2 regions of the Glutamicibacter sp. AOP5-A2-18 genome follow, and region 1 is predicted to be linked to the other one. Evidence: riboswitches for the same ligand, from Rfam matches in the RefSeq annotation. Region 1 holds a riboswitch; the other holds the start of a gene.

The links. A riboswitch is a leader RNA that binds a small molecule or an ion and turns the genes downstream of it on or off. The one in region 1 is predicted to bind glycine.
Region 2: another riboswitch for glycine. It lies ahead of gcvP (aminomethyl-transferring glycine dehydrogenase); the one in region 1 lies ahead of ACT3RW_RS15220 (amino acid permease).

The regions. Positions count from the first base shown of each region.
Region 1 is NZ_JBQSVW010000001.1:3,172,773-3,180,431, forward strand. Features, by position in the region: gene ACT3RW_RS15210 (heavy metal translocating P-type ATPase) at 1-1,223, shown strand, start outside; gene ACT3RW_RS15215 (hypothetical protein) at 1,232-1,999, opposite strand; glycine riboswitch at 2,192-2,289, shown strand; glycine riboswitch at 2,290-2,398, shown strand; partial or broken gene ACT3RW_RS15220 (amino acid permease) at 2,673-4,078, shown strand; gene ACT3RW_RS15225 (4a-hydroxytetrahydrobiopterin dehydratase) at 4,251-4,655, shown strand; gene ACT3RW_RS15230 (FUSC family protein) at 4,626-5,657, opposite strand; gene ACT3RW_RS15235 (MarR family winged helix-turn-helix transcriptional regulator) at 5,657-6,106, opposite strand; gene ACT3RW_RS15240 (CGNR zinc finger domain-containing protein) at 6,580-7,128, shown strand; gene ACT3RW_RS15245 (Rv2578c family radical SAM protein) at 7,129-7,659, opposite strand, start outside.
Region 2 is NZ_JBQSVW010000001.1:2,829,559-2,837,217, forward strand. Features, by position in the region: gene glyA (serine hydroxymethyltransferase) at 1-1,315, opposite strand, end outside; gene gcvH (glycine cleavage system protein GcvH) at 1,315-1,695, opposite strand; gene gcvT (glycine cleavage system aminomethyltransferase GcvT) at 1,756-2,883, opposite strand; gene gcvP (aminomethyl-transferring glycine dehydrogenase) at 2,896-5,742, opposite strand; glycine riboswitch at 5,907-6,004, opposite strand; gene ACT3RW_RS13600 (SGNH/GDSL hydrolase family protein) at 6,106-6,894, opposite strand; gene ACT3RW_RS13605 (serine hydrolase domain-containing protein) at 6,959-7,659, opposite strand, start outside.

The sequences.
Region 1 (7,659 bases):
AGGCACAGTCCGGCAAGGCACCCATTGCGCGGCTTGCCGATCGCATCTCGGCCGTCTTTGTGCCGATTGTTCTGGGCATCGCAGTACTCACCTTTGTTATTTGGTGGCTGGTTTCCGCTGATCCATATCAAGCATTCAGTGCAGCTGTTGCTGTGCTAGTCATTGCTTGCCCTTGTGCTTTAGGTCTTGCCACCCCCATCGGTTTGTTGGTGGGTACCGGCCGTGGAGCTCAACTGGGTATCTTGATCCGTGGCCCACAGGTTTTGGAAGACACACGCAAACTGGACACGATTGTTCTAGATAAGACCGGCACCGTCACCACCGGAGTGATGACACATACGGGCACAACCACCGCCGCTGGAGTGGACGCAACTGAAGTTTTGCTGTTGACCGCAGCAGTGGAACACCATTCAGAACATCCAATTGCCCAGGCTATCGCCACCGCCGGTGCCAACGTTGGCACGCTTCCCGAGGTGAGTAATTTCCGCTCGGAGCCCGGTGGCGGAGTATCGGGAACCGTGGCTGGGAAGACCATTGTTGTTGGCCGGCCCAGCTGGCTTGAAGCCCAGGGAACGCTACTTGATTCCTCGGCCCGCTCTTTGCTCGAAGAGGCTGAAGCAGCCGGCGCCACTGCGATTCTGGTTGCGGTCGATGCCCAGTTCCAAGCGGTGATTTCCGTTGGTGATCAAGTCAAAGAAACTTCTTCAGAAGCGATCAATGAACTGCAATCCCGTGGTCTGCGGGTAGTTTTACTTACCGGTGATAACCCATCGGTGGCCGCCAAGGTGGCAACACAAGTTGGCATCAAGTCTGACGATGTTTTTGCTGGTGTACTGCCAAGCGAAAAGGCCAAGGCTATCTCTTCGCTACAGGAGCAGGGCAAGGTTGTGGCCATGGTGGGTGACGGTGTGAACGACGCTCCGGCGTTGGCTCAAGCCGATCTCGGCATCGCCATGGGCTCCGGCACCGACGTTGCCATTGAAGCTGCAGATATTACTCTGATGGGCAATGACCTTCATCAGGTCGCTGCCGCCATTGATCTATCGGACAAAACCTTGGCCACGATCAAGATGAACCTGTTCTGGGCTTTCGCCTACAACACTGCGGGTATCCCGATCGCGGCCTTGGGTTTGCTCAATCCAATGATTGCTGGTGCCGCTATGGCAGCCAGCTCCGTTCTGGTGGTTGCCAACTCACTGCGCCTTCGCAGCTTTGGCAAATAGCCCGGCGGTTACGGGGTCTCCCTGACGCTGGTCAGGACTTTCTTCAGAGTTGAGTACTGCTCACTTGCCACGAAAGTCTTGGCCTCGTCGAGGGTGGTATCCCCGTCCTCATCAAGTCCCAGTGCGTGCAGGTACTCAGGATTCATGGCCATGATTGGGGTTTCCTCGGCACTGGTTTTGAAGTAATCAATTGCCGGTGCTTCGGTCCAGTTTTGCCATACATCATCGATGATGACGGCAACACTCAAATCCCTGTCGCCGAGGCTGGCTTCCCGGTAGTAGGAGACCACACTGGTCGGTGCGTACTGCAAATCAGGCGCTGGGGCCGAGTCGAGCACCTCGCGCTTATAGGTGTTCGGGTTGTCAGTGTCCCTGAAACTAGTCGTTTCAAGATCCAATGCGAGATTCTTCTTAGAATCCAAGATCTTGTAGACCGAATAGTCGTCTTGGCATCCATATTCACAATCTTCAACGATTTCCCAGTCTTGCGGCAGGTCAAAGGTGACGTTGTACAGCGAAACGGTACGCCAGGTACCCCCCGGATCTTCGGTTGGTTCCGTTGGCTCAGGTGTCGGAGTTGGCTTGGCAGTTGGTGGTCCGGCATGCTCCGGTGCCGGCGCCCAACTCGGCGGACCTGCATGGCCCGGTGGGCCGACATGATCCGGACGTCCTGCATGATCAGGTGGTGCTGCGATGGCAACTGCACTGCTGGTAAGCAGAAGCCTCGCTGCCAGTACTGCGCCACCCTTGGATAGCGACTTGAGAATGGGTTTCATTGTGGGGTCCTCTCTCCCGTCCACAATGATGAAACTGACCCGACCTTTAATCAAGAGTCCGGATATAAAGATACTGCCTCGGTTTGGTATCACTAATGCCTCGGTACGCCCCCCAAAGAAACCTTGCGCCATGAGACTTGCGTCACATTCACCGCTCAGGGCATACCGTGACGATAATCACCACAATGCCATTGATACGTGGCGGGAGAGTCCCGCCCTCAGCAAGGGCGGGCGCCGTAGGAGCATTTTCCTCCCCGGGAAACTCTCAGGCCCCGTACCGCCACGAGAAGGCAACTATGGAAAGCAGCGCAGAATGAACTGCGCTCACCGAAGGAGCAAGCTTCGCCCAGTAGTCGGGTTGAAGCGAAAACTCTCAGGTTCATATACAGATTGGGGAGGGACCACGAACAGTGACGCTTTGTGCGCATTAGATTCGACGGCTCTCTCCAGTGGCATAGGCAGTAGCTGCTCTTAGCGCAGCGAGCTGACGTTGCCTTCCCGGAGCCGGCGAATCTGGCGTCTTGAGCAAAGCAAGTTGCTAGGCGTCACGCCACACTCCTGGAAGGCAACCAGCATGAGTACCACCAGTTCTGATCCCACACTTGAACGCGGACTATCTAACCGACACATCCAGCTCATCGCCATTGGCGGTGCCATCGGCACCGGCCTGTTCATGGGTTCGGGTAAAACGATCTCCGTCGCCGGCCCGTCAGTCATCTTTGTCTACATCATCATCGGCTTCATGCTCTTCTTCGTCATGCGAGCGATGGGCGAGCTACTGCTGAGCAACCTCAATCACAAGACTTTCGCCGACTTCGCAGGAGACCTGCTGGGCCCTGGGCGGCGTTCTTCACCGGCTGGACCTATTGGTTCTGCTGGGTGGTCACCGGCATTGCCGACGTCGTAGCCATCGCCCACTACATTGCTTACTGGTGGGGTGAGCTACCACTATGGATTCCCGCTCTGGGCTGCATCGCGCTACTACTCGTGCTGAATCTGGCCACCGTGAAAGCCTTCGGCGAAACCGAATTCTGGTTCGCGCTGATCAAGATCATCGCCATCGGCGCACTGATCATTATTGGGCTAGTCATGATCATCACCGGGTTCCAACACAATGGTGCCACCGCATCGGTGAGTAATCTGTGGGCCAATGGCGGAATGTTCCCTACGGGCTTCATGGGCTTTGTCGCAGGGTTCCAAATCGCCGTATTTGCTTTTGTGGGCATCGAATTAGTGGGTACAACTGCCGCCGAAACAAAGGATCCTGAGAAGACCCTGCCCAAGGCCATCAACTCCATCCCGATCCGCATTCTGTTCTTCTACGTCGGCGCCTTGATCATCTTGATGACTGTCCAACCATGGAAGCTGTTCTCCCCGGAAAACTCGCCATTTGTCGGGATGTTCACCCTAGCCGGGCTGGCTGGGGCGGCCGGCATCATCAACTTTGTGGTGCTCACTTCCGCGACCTCCAGCGCCAATTCCGGCATCTACTCCACTTCCCGCATGCTGCGCGGCCTAGCCCTAGAAAACGATGCTCCAAAGAGCTTTGCCAAGCTTTCGCACCGCAAAGTTCCCAAGAACGCCCTGATGTTCTCGTGCATGTTCCTGCTGGCCGGGGTTGTCCTGCTCTACAGTGGCGATTCGGTGATGGGAGCCTTCACGTTGGTTACTACCGTTTCGGCTTTGTGCTTCATGTTTGTATGGACGATCATTCTGCTCAGTTACCTGGTGTTCCGCGCCCGCCGCCCTCACCTGCACGATGCGTCGGCCTACAAGGTTCCCGGTGGTCGAGTGATGCCGTACATAGTTCTGGGCTTCTTCGGATTTATTCTGTGGGCCTTGACCACTCAGCCAGATACTCTTGTTGCCCTACTGGTCACACCCATCTGGTTCCTGCTACTGGGTATTGCCTACCTCGTGATCCGCCGCCACCCGAGGCACCAAGCGCTACGTATGGCGCACGTGGGCAAGGTGGCCCACGAACGCTATGAAGCCGCGGCCTACCGAGATGCTCAGGCGTTTGGCCATCGCGATATTCCAGCCACGGATAAGGTTCTGGAGCAAAAGGCGCATAAGTAGCCCAAGGTACCTCAGCGCGACAGCCGGCTGCCCCGGACCTTAGGCCTAGGGTCCGGGGCAGCCTACGTATTCACTGTGGACGCTGTACCTCGGGACTAATTACTGCGATGATGAAATTTGGCGGCCTCTGGCCAGCACCATGGGATGACCCTCCGCCTTCAGGAGATACACCATGACTGTCCTTCGACAGATTCCATTTCATGAATCACCAACAGCATTAAATCTGAAGCAGCGTTTAGCCGCTCTTGATGATTGGATAGCAGACGAGGATTCATTCAGAGCTTCCTACCGATTTGAATCCAGCAGCACCGCATTAGAATTCATTACCCTCGTGGGCTTGCTCGCTGAGAAGGTGGACCTTCACCCGCAGGTGGATTGGCGTGCTGATGTTGTCACGCTTCGTTTAGCCCATGAATTGAATACCGAAATTACCGAGCAGGATCTTTCACTGGCCCGCCGCATTTCCACGGACGCGCACCGACTGAGCTGCGTGGTGCTCAATCTGAATCAAGAAACCACTGCCCAACCCAAGGGCAAACCAGAAGTGCTACTGGGCGGCCTTTCGGCGACTCGCTAATATTCCGATCACGATGCTCTGCACTGCGCCAACCCCGGCGCCCAGTGCGGTCATCGCGATCCGGTCAATCAGTAAGCTAGAAGCCGGTTCCGGGCTGACCATGTGAACCATCAATAGCGCGGTGACGGTCATGAAGATCATGCCAACGGCGTAGTTGCGCAAGATGACCAGCTCAATGCAGATCTGACCAATAATCGCCACCAGCAAGATGACCCAGATGGGCGGCTGGAAGGCAAAAACTGCGGCGGCCAGCAGTACACCAACGCAGGTTCCGACACTACGCTGTAGCCCTCTGGCCACCCGCGCATAGGTATCAATTCCAGTTACGGCTGCGATGGCACCAAGGCTGGCCCAGTACCAGTGCCCACCACCAACCAGCTGAGCGACGATGCCTGCCAGTAGCACGCCGGATCCCATCTGGAGTGATTCGGGCAGGGCGCGTGCCGATGGGGCCCAAGAGATCCCTCGACCCAACGTGTGGAATAGGTGCGCCCGACGCAGCGACAGACCAAGCATGAACAGCAGACTGAAGATCATCGTTCCGCCACCAACGAGCAGCACACCGATGAACGAGTTAGTTGTAGCGGGAACGGTGATGCAAGCGCCACCTGCGAAGACCGCAAAGACAGGTCCTGGTGGCATCCATCGGGCTGCGTGAGAAACATAGTGCGCGCCAAAACCAATCAGCGCCAGCACGACGACGCAGATGAAAAATGGCGCGTGGATGTACGAGAAATAGGTTCCGAGCAGCATGGCAGCCAGCTGCACCAGACCTACGGAAAGCTGCTGCCAAAAACGTGGCGCGTAGGAATCGTAACGTCCAAAGACCGAACAGAAAGCACCAAAGGCGGCATACATTGCCCAGTCCAGGTGGCCGGTGATGGTGACCAACACCAGCGGGACGGTCAGTGCCAGCGCTGCCTTAGCGGCCGGGATCACCGAGGGTTTAGGTGGCGCGACAACTAGACTGCGTGCGAGGACTTCTTTAACATGTTGTTTCATTAGCGTGCCTCGCCATCTTTGATGGCTACCTGCTGAAGCAATGAACGCAGCGTTGCTTGTTGCTTGGCATCAAGCGCACCAAAAACGTCAGCTTCGCTACGCTGCGCCGCGGCGGTGGCCCGTGCGGTGAACTTCTTGCCGGCGTTCGTCAGTGTGACGATGTTGCGCCGGCGGTCCGCCGGGTCAACACTGCGCTCTAAGATCTTTCGTTCAGCCAGCTCGTCCAAGTAGGCCACTAGGTGTCCGCGGTTCAGATTTGAATGCATTGCCAAGTCATTTTGCGACATTGGCCCGAACTCGGCGAGCGCGCAAACGATCATGAAGTGGTTGCGTGTCAGTGATTCTGATTCCATGAGCTCGGTGAGTTCTTGGGTGCCTATACGTCCAGCCCGCGAGGTCAGGTAGCTCAGGGAGTTCCATTGGAACTGAGGAATCAGAAAGTCGTTCATCCCTTCAAAATATCATTTCATCCCGAAACTATTTCCGTTTGAGCCGATAATCGAATGAACGTCACATCCGCATGACGGCAACAGCAACGCTGAGGGATGAGCGCAAGGTAAAAACCCTGATGTGCAAAGAAATCTGAAAGTTAAACAGCTAGACCCCCTTGATCTCAAGAATATGAGGGGGGTCTGCGCCATTAACTATATTCCTACTTCACCCAGAATTTCAACGTTTCGTTGACTCACAAGAAAACCTCCGCGAAAGCACCTCTCGATTCCTGGACTCTACGGTTGCCAGACTCAGCAAGGGCAACAACGTGCCAGCAATGGTGGCAACCTCGGATCAGTGGTTTCATTCATGCCTAATGACAACTTTTGGGAAGAATTTTCCGCCCCGCACAAGGGCAACCAAACACGCGGGCATCACGATGCGGTTAGGCTTGTAAGGCAGTCAATCCACCCTTATTCAGGAACGAATTATGACCTTTGCTCCAGACATCGAAGCCTCACTTAAGACCGTCGTGAACCTCCTGAACACCGAGGTGCAAATAATCGACATGCTCTCCACCGTGGCTGATCTGGATGAGTTCCTTGACTCTGAAAATTTTGAAGGCTCCCGCGCTCACAACCAGGCCGAACTTCGTTCCATTCGTCAGCTGCGTTCCCAGCTCAAGAGCATCTGGACTGGAGATGAGGAAGAAGCAGTATTTAGGGTCAATCAGATCCTTCGTAACGCCAACGCCCAGCCACAGTTGATCAAGAGTGAAAACCTCGGATATCACCTGCACGCCACAACCACCAGCACTCCGCTCTACGACCGGTTGGCAGTGGACGCAGCCATGTCACTTGCTGAGGTCATTCGTGCTGGCGGTTTAGATCGACTGCGAATCTGCGCTTCTTCCGATTGCCACAACGCCCTGCTAGATCTGTCACGAAACCGCTCAAAGATCTATTGCGATATCGGCAATTGTGCCAACCGTGAGCATGTTCGCGCCTATCGTGCGCGCAAGGCAGCAAAACACTCGTAGTCACTGTCCTAGTGGTTGATCCGCATCATCCAGTGAATGTAACCCGTACTTGTGCGCCAAGACATGTACCGTCTCACTAATGCGCCGGCGGTACTCAACCGGTGCATTAGAAGAGCGCCCATACAGCTTCTCAAATTGCGGGCCTAGTTCAGGGCGATGCGTGCGCACCCACGCTTGAATCGATTCGAGAGCGCCCGGTCGAAGATGCATCACCCCGTGCATGACAGCCTTGGCACCGGAGCTGGCAATCAGTTCCATAGCGCGCTCTAAGTGTTCCGCTGAATCCGAGAGAAACGGAATGATGGGCATCAAGAAGACGGTGACGTCGAATCCCGCGTTGGTCAGTAACCTGACCGTCTCTAGTCGGGCTTCGGCCTTTGGTGCGCCGGGTTCCATCAGCTCGCGCAGGCTTTCATCAAAGATCGCAATAGACATGCTGATACTAATATCTACGCGCTCCCGTGCCGCCTTGAGTAGAGGGATGTCCCGCCGAATCAAGCTGCCCTTGGTCAGGATGGAAAACGGAGTATC
Region 2 (7,659 bases), 340 kb from region 1:
AAACCTTAGCCAGCTCCGGGTACAGCGGGTGAGCCTCGGCCAGCTTCAGAACTCGGTCCTTCAGCTCTGGCAAAACTGCAGTATTACCATCGGCACCAGCGATCAGTGTCTGCGCGATGATCTCCGCGACCTCAGCAAACGCAGCTTCCGAGAAGCCACGGGTTGCCAGTGCTGGAGTACCAATGCGCAAGCCCGAAGTGGTCATTGGCGGACGTGGGTCAAATGGAACCGCGTTGCGGTTAACCGTGATCTCCACCTGTGCCAAAAGATCTTCTGCCTGCTGTCCGTCAAGCTCCGAGTTACGAAGGTCAACGAGCACCAGATGCACATCGGTGCCACCGGTCAAAACGCTGATGCCCTTGGCAGCAACATCTTCCTGGGTCAGGCGCTCAGCAAGAATGCGTGAACCAGCCAAGGTGCGCTGCTGGCGTTCCTTGAACTCTTCGGAAGCTGCAATCTTGAAGGCTACAGCCTTACCAGCGATGACGTGCTCCAGTGGACCACCCTGCTGGCCTGGGAAGACTGCAGAGTTAATCTTCTTGGCAATATCCGCGTCGATGGACAGGATGATGCCACCACGAGGACCGGCAAGGGTCTTGTGGGTGGTGGAGGTAACCACGTGTGCGTAAGGCACAGGAGATGGGTGCAAACCAGCTGCAACCAGACCTGCAAAGTGAGCCATATCCACGAACAGGTAAGCGCCGACCTTGTCAGCGATTTCGCGGAAGCGCTTGAAGTCCAGCTGACGTGGGTAAGCGGACCAACCAGCAACGATCATCTTTGGCTGGTTCTCCACGGCAAGGCGCTCAACCTCGTCCATGTTCACCAGGTTGGTCTCTTCATTTACACCGTAAGGAACGATGTTGAATAGACGACCGGAGAAGTTGATCTTCATGCCGTGGGTTAGGTGACCACCATGTGCCAGGTTCAAACCCAGTACGGTGTCGCCTGGGCGAACCAGTGCGTGATAAACCGAAGCGTTAGCCTGAGCGCCGGAGTGTGGCTGAACGTTGGCGTATTCGGCGCCAAAAAGAGCCTTGAGGCGATCGATGGCCAGCGTCTCAATGACGTCAACCTCTTCGCAACCACCGTAGTAGCGGCGTCCTGGGTAACCTTCGGCGTACTTGTTGGTCAGCACCGAACCCTGAGCCTGCATGACAGCCTGGGCAGTGTGGTTCTCCGAGGCGATCATTTCCAGGCCACGCTGCTGGCGAGCCAGCTCGGCGTCGATGCGCTGTGCTACCTCAGGATCCAGAGTTGCTAGGGACTGGGTCAGCGATGCTGGTGCCAGGGATTCAAAAGTCTGGTTGCTCATTACTGGACATCTCCACCGTTCGCGCTTGCGTAGTCTGCTGCCGAAAGTAGCGGACCTTCTTCGGTGACCTCTACGGTGAACAGCCAGCCGGCACCGTATGGGTCTTCGTTCAGGATTGCCGGGTTGTCTACAGCCTCGTCGTTGATCGCAACTACGGTGCCGGTAACAGGCGAGAACAGGTCGGAAACCGACTTGGTGGACTCAACTTCACCACAGGTTTCACCTGCGCTGACCGAATCGCCAACCTCTGGCAGGTCTACGTAGACTACGTCGCCCAAGGCGTCAGCAGCGATCTGGGTGATGCCGACCTTGGCTGGGGACGATGCGTCGATCCACTCATGTTCTGCCGAGTAGCGTAATGACGAAAGAACTTTACTCACGGTATTTCCTCTCCCAAGGGAATAAGCGGGCGTATGGCTAGGCCCTACTGATGTTTAACGTTACTTGGCTCGCGTGTAGAACGGCAGTTCGACGACGACAAATGGCAAAGTCTTACCTCGCAGATCAACCTCTAGCTCGGTACCAACTTCACTGTATTGCGCATCCACATACCCCAGGGCTACCGGGTAGCTGAGGGTCGGAGATGGCTGTCCTGAGGTGATTTCACCAACAGTAGCGCCGTCCTTAACGATGGCGTAGCCACCGCGTCCGGCGCGCTTGCCCAGACCCTTCAGACCGACCAGCTTGCGTGCTGGAGTCTGCTCTCGCAGGGCTTCAAGAGCCTTTCGGCCCACAAAGTCTTCTTCCTTCTTAAAAGAGACTACAGGGCCAAATCCCGCATCAAATGGGGTGCGTTCTAGGCTTAGCTCGTTGCCGTACAACGGCATGCCAGCTTCCAGACGCAGCGAGTCACGTGCGGCAAGGCCACACGGAACCAACTCGTGATCCGCACCAATTGTGACAATTTTTTCCCACAGCTCAGCCGCTTGATCATTGTTGATGATCAATTCGAAGCCATCCTCGCCGGTGTATCCTGTGCGCGCAACCAGAACGTCAAGACCGCCGAGCACCAGATAAACCGCTGCGTAATATTTCAACTCTGTGACGGAGTCAACGGTGCTTTGGTCAGCTGCCAGCTTGGAGACGATGTCCTGCGCGTTCGGTCCCTGCACTGCAATCAGCGACTGACGCTCCGAAGCGTTATCGACCTGGACATCAAATTTAGCTGCACGCTCTGCAAGGGCTGCGGCTACCACCACAGCGTTGCCAGCGTTAGGAACCACAAGGAATTTTTCTTCTTCAAGGCGGTACACGATCAAGTCATCAATGATCTTGCCGTCATCATTGAGGATCAGCGAGTACTTGGCCTTGCCCACCTTCATGATGCCAAAGTTGCCTGCCAGCGCGGTGTTCAGCGCGGTGACCGCTTCCGGTCCAGCCAGGTACACCTCGCCCATATGGGACAGGTCAAAAAGCCCAGCAGTGGAACGAACAGCCTTGTGCTCGGCCAATTCTGAACCGTACTTCAGTGGCATATCCCAGCCACCGAAGTCAGTGAAGTTTGCGCCCAGCTCTTTGTGCTGCTCGTACAGGGCGGTGCACTTTAGTTCTTGGGTAGTCTCAGTCATCGCGAAATCCTCTTAGTCTTCAAAGGCTTCAGGAGCCGGGCAGGAGCAGATCAGGTTACGGTCGCCGGAGGCGCCATCAATACGGCCAACGGCCGGGAAGTACTTGTCGAACTTCAGACGCGATACCGGGAACGCAGCCTGCTCTACCGAGTACTTGCGGTCCCAGTTGCTGTTGACCACGGCGGTAACGGTGTGTGGAGCGTGGCGCAGTGGCGACTGTTCAATGGTGTAAACGCCCGAGAGCACTTCTTCCATTTCCTGACGGATGGTGATCATCGCTTCGATGAAGCGCTCAATCTCGCCCAAGTCCTCAGACTCGGTTGGTTCCACCATCAGGGTGCCTGCTACTGGGAAGGACAAGGTTGGTGCGTGGAAGCCGAAGTCGATCAGGCGCTTGGCCACATCTTCTGCGGTCACCCCAGTCTTGGCGGTCAATTCGCGCAGGTCAAGGATGCACTCGTGGGCAACCAATTCCTTGTTACCGGTAAACAGTACTGGGAAGTGCTCGTTCAGACGCTTGGCAATGTAGTTGGCGTTCAAAATTGCATGCTTGGTAGCTTCGGTCAGACCGTCGCCGCCCATCATCGCAATGTAAGCCCAAGAGATTGGCAGTACGCCGGCCGAACCGAAAGCGGTAGCAACCACTGGCACACCGTCACGTTCGGTGTAGGTGCCCGAAGCGTCGCCTGGCAGGAATGGCAAGAGGTGCTCGCCTACGCCGATTGGGCCAACGCCTGGGCCGCCACCACCGTGAGGGATGCAGAAGGTCTTGTGCAGGTTCAGGTGCGAAACGTCGCCACCGAAGGAACCTGGCTGTGCCAGACCAACCAGTGCGTTCATGTTGGCACCGTCGATGTATACCTGGCCGCCGGCGGCGTGGATCTTGTCGCACACTTCGCGTACGTCAGCGTCGTACACACCGTGAGTGGATGGGTAGGTAATCATGATCGCAGCCAACACGTCCTTGTTGGCTTCGATCTTGGCATCCAGGTCATTGGAATCGATGGTGCCATCGGCAGCAGTCTTTACAACGACAACCTTCATGCCAGCCAGTACCGCGGAAGCCGCGTTGGTGCCGTGAGCCGAGGCTGGGATCAGGCAGACATTTCGCTGACCCTCGCCGCGTGATGCGTGGTAGTCCGAGATGGCTAGCAGGCCCGCGTATTCACCCTGGGAACCAGCGTTTGGTTGGATGGAGACGCCAGCGTAACCAGTGATCGCGGTCAGTCGACCTTCAAGGTCGGTGATCAGTTCACGCCAACCTTCGGTCTGCTCTGCCGGCGCGTAAGGGTGGATGGAAGCGAACTCTGGCCAGGTGATGGATTCCATTTCGGCAGCCGAGTTCAGCTTCATGGTGCACGAGCCCAATGGGATCATGGTGCGGTCCAGTGCCAGGTCGCGGTCCGAGAGACGACGCAGGTAACGCATCATCTGGGTCTCGGAAGAGATGGTGTTGAAGATCGGGTGGGTCAGGTAGTCGCTGGTGCGAACCTGCGACTCTGGGATCTCAAAGCCTTCTGGAGCCGAAAGCTCTACGCCGAAGACCTCAAGAAGGGATTTGACGATGCTTGAGGTGGTGGCCTCATCGGTGGAGATACCAACCTGGGTGTCGTTGACCTTGCGCAGGTTGATGCCCGCGGTGATCGCCTTGGAGATGATTTCCTCGGCGTTCTTCACGTTCACCACAACGGTGTCGAAGAAGGTATCGGATGCGAGGGTGAAGCCGCCCGCTACCAGCGAGGTGGCAATCACGCGAGCGTGGTTGTTGGCGCGGGTTGCGATCTGCTTCAAACCGGCTGGGCCGTGGTACACCGCGTACATCGAGGCACAAATGGCCAACAATGCCTGAGCGGTACAGATGTTGGAGGTCGCCTTCTCGCGGCGGATGTGCTGCTCGCGGGTCTGCAGTGCCAGACGGTAGGCAGGAACGCCAGCGTCATCAACCGAGACACCAACCAGGCGACCTGGCATCGAGCGGGTCAGGCCATCGGCAACGGCCATGTAGGCCGCGTGTGGACCACCGAAGAACAGTGGAACACCAAAGCGCTGGGTGTTGCCCACAGCGATATCGGCACCCTGTTCACCCGGAGGGGTGATCATGGTCAGGGCCAGTAGGTCAGCGATGACGGTGACCATTGCGCCAGCGTCCTTGGCGGCTGCGATGATGCTTGCGTGGTCTGCGATGGAGCCGTTGTTACCTGGCTGCTGCAAGACGATGCCGGAGATGTCGCCTTCTGGCAGGCCTGCGGAGAGGTCAGCAACTTCAACTTCGAAGCCCAGTGCGTCGGCACGGCCCTGCACAACTTTGAGGGTCTGCGGGAAGATGTTGGAGTCCAGGACGGTCTTGCCCTTGGCCTTCTTCTTATTGGCACGGCGCATCATCAGCACAGCCTCTGCGGCGGCCGAAGATTCGTCCAGCAAAGAAGCGTTGGCGATTGGCAGACCGGTCAGATCCATCACCATGGTCTGGAAGTTCAGTAGGGCTTCGAGGCGGCCCTGAGAGATTTCTGGCTGGTACGGGGTGTAAGCGGTGTACCAGGCTGGGTTTTCGACAATGTTGCGTCGAATCACCGCTGGGGTGAGGGTGTCGTAGAAGCCCTGACCAATCATCTGGGTCTTCATGACGTTTTTGGAGGCTACCGCACGCAGGTGGGCCAGCGCTTCGGTTTCACTTAGTGCTGCTGGAATATCCAGTGCGGCACCTTGTCGGATATCTGCGGGAACTGCGGTATCAATCAGTGATTCAAGGCTGTCGTAGCCAAGAGTCTGAAGCATGGTGGCGACGTCAGAAAGACGCGGGCCGATGTGGCGAGTAACGAATTCACTGTTCGTAGAAGCCGAAGTCTGCGTGATGGTCATGGTGCTGGAGTCTCCACGGGATCTGTCTTGGCGCATGCCAAAGGAAGGACGCTTTGCCTCCCCATCCCTGTTGCACTACCTGAGAGTTTTACGTGTTCGGCCAACAAAGCCGAGCACTTGCACCTTCGGTGAACCGGATCTGGCCGGCTACTTTCCAGAGTTGCCTCGTGATGGCGGTACGGGGGCCTGAGAGTTTCCTGGGGAGGAATTGCTCCTACGGCGCCCGTCCATGGTGTGAACGGGACTCTCCCGCCATCCGTCTATGGCGTGTGCTGCTGATCTTAGATCTGCAACACACAACCATGTTACCTGCCTCGCGCTCTAGGACAAAGAGTCGGACTGCGTTGAACTGTCACAAAAGTTTTACTTCGTGGCCGCCGCGAGTTGAACGTACTGCGGATACCTTGCTGACAAGGAATCACCCGAGGATGTACCCGAGAGCCTGCGCCTAACCCAAGGAACCAAATGTTCGGTAGCCCAACCCAATTCTTGCTTCAGCTTTTCGCTACGAGAGGTCACCGCGTGATCCGGCAGAACCGGAGCCTGAAGTTTATCTGCCCAGTTTTCGTCGGTGACCTGGTGTCGTCCAAGAACGTCAAGAACCCTCGCGGCCATCAGTGCATGTCCCAGCTCGTTCATGTGCAGGCGATCTACAGACCAATAACGCAAGTCTGAGAATTCGCGCCAACGCCAGTAGTCCGCAATGACCGCGCCGTACTTATCGGCAATCTCGCGAATTTTCTCGTTATAGATCGCAGTACGCGGACGGGTCTTGGAGAACAAGGGAGATTCGACAGTGTCAAAACCGGTGAAGAGTACAACGGTGCTTCCGGCCTCGGTGAAGCGTCGGACCATCCCTTCATAACTACGCATCAGCGCATCAAGATCTGCTCTGGGGCGCAAGATGTCGTTTCCGCCGGCGTAGATGCTCACCAGATCTGGCTTCATGGACAGGCCTTGGTCCAGTTGCTGGTTGATGACCTGACCGATTTTCTTTCCGCGTACCGCGAGGTTGGCGTATTCCCAGTCGCCCTGCGCGCTGAGCACTTCAGCGACTCGGTCGGCCCATCCGCGCACCTGGTTAGGTCGATTCGAATCTACGTCGCCGACGCCTTCGGTGAACGAATCACCCAATGCCAAATACTTCTTCACTTCAATCTCACTTTTGTATCTGCTAAATTTTTCTGTTCACTGCCAAGGTTCAGTTTGCCAAGGTTCAGTTTGATTTAGCCTTGGCGTTCTTGGCGAGGATCAGCTGGCGCGCCAGCTGACTGAGCTTGACCCCGGTAGATGTGTCTTTGGGTCCTTCGTTGCGCGAGGGAATGAAGCCAAAGCCGAGCTGGTAGGCAGGGTCGGCAAAGGCCAAAGATGAGTTAGCTCCGTCGTGACCGTAGGCGAAGATGGAGCCGTAATTATTGCGGGCGGTAGCCTTCATGAATCCCAAGGCAAAAGCCTGCAACAAACCGTTGCTTCGATCCAGTCCGTAAACCAGTTCGGTGGAGACCTGTGACCAGGTGTCCGCGCTGAGGAATCCTTGCATCGCGCCGAGGGATGGAACGGCGCCGAAGGATGCGGCATAGATTCCGGCTAGGCCTTGAGCATTGGCGACTGCTCCCATGGACGCCGGGCCGATCTCACGTACCTGGGCTGCGTTGGCCAGTTCATGCCAGTTGTAAACCGGGCCGTCTGCCAGAGCGAATCCGGAGGCGGAGTTGACCGCTAGGCCAGCTGGCGAGAAGGGATCAAAAAATTCGCCCGGTGCTTCAACGCCGGCTAAGACATCTCGGTAACGCGATTCCAGCGAGGGGTCTTGTCCGATATAAACGTCGGCCGAAAGAGGTTTACGGATGCGCTCTTCAAAAACATCTTTAAGCTCTTTGCCGGCGACGCGGCGAACCAGTTCTTCCATCAGTACGC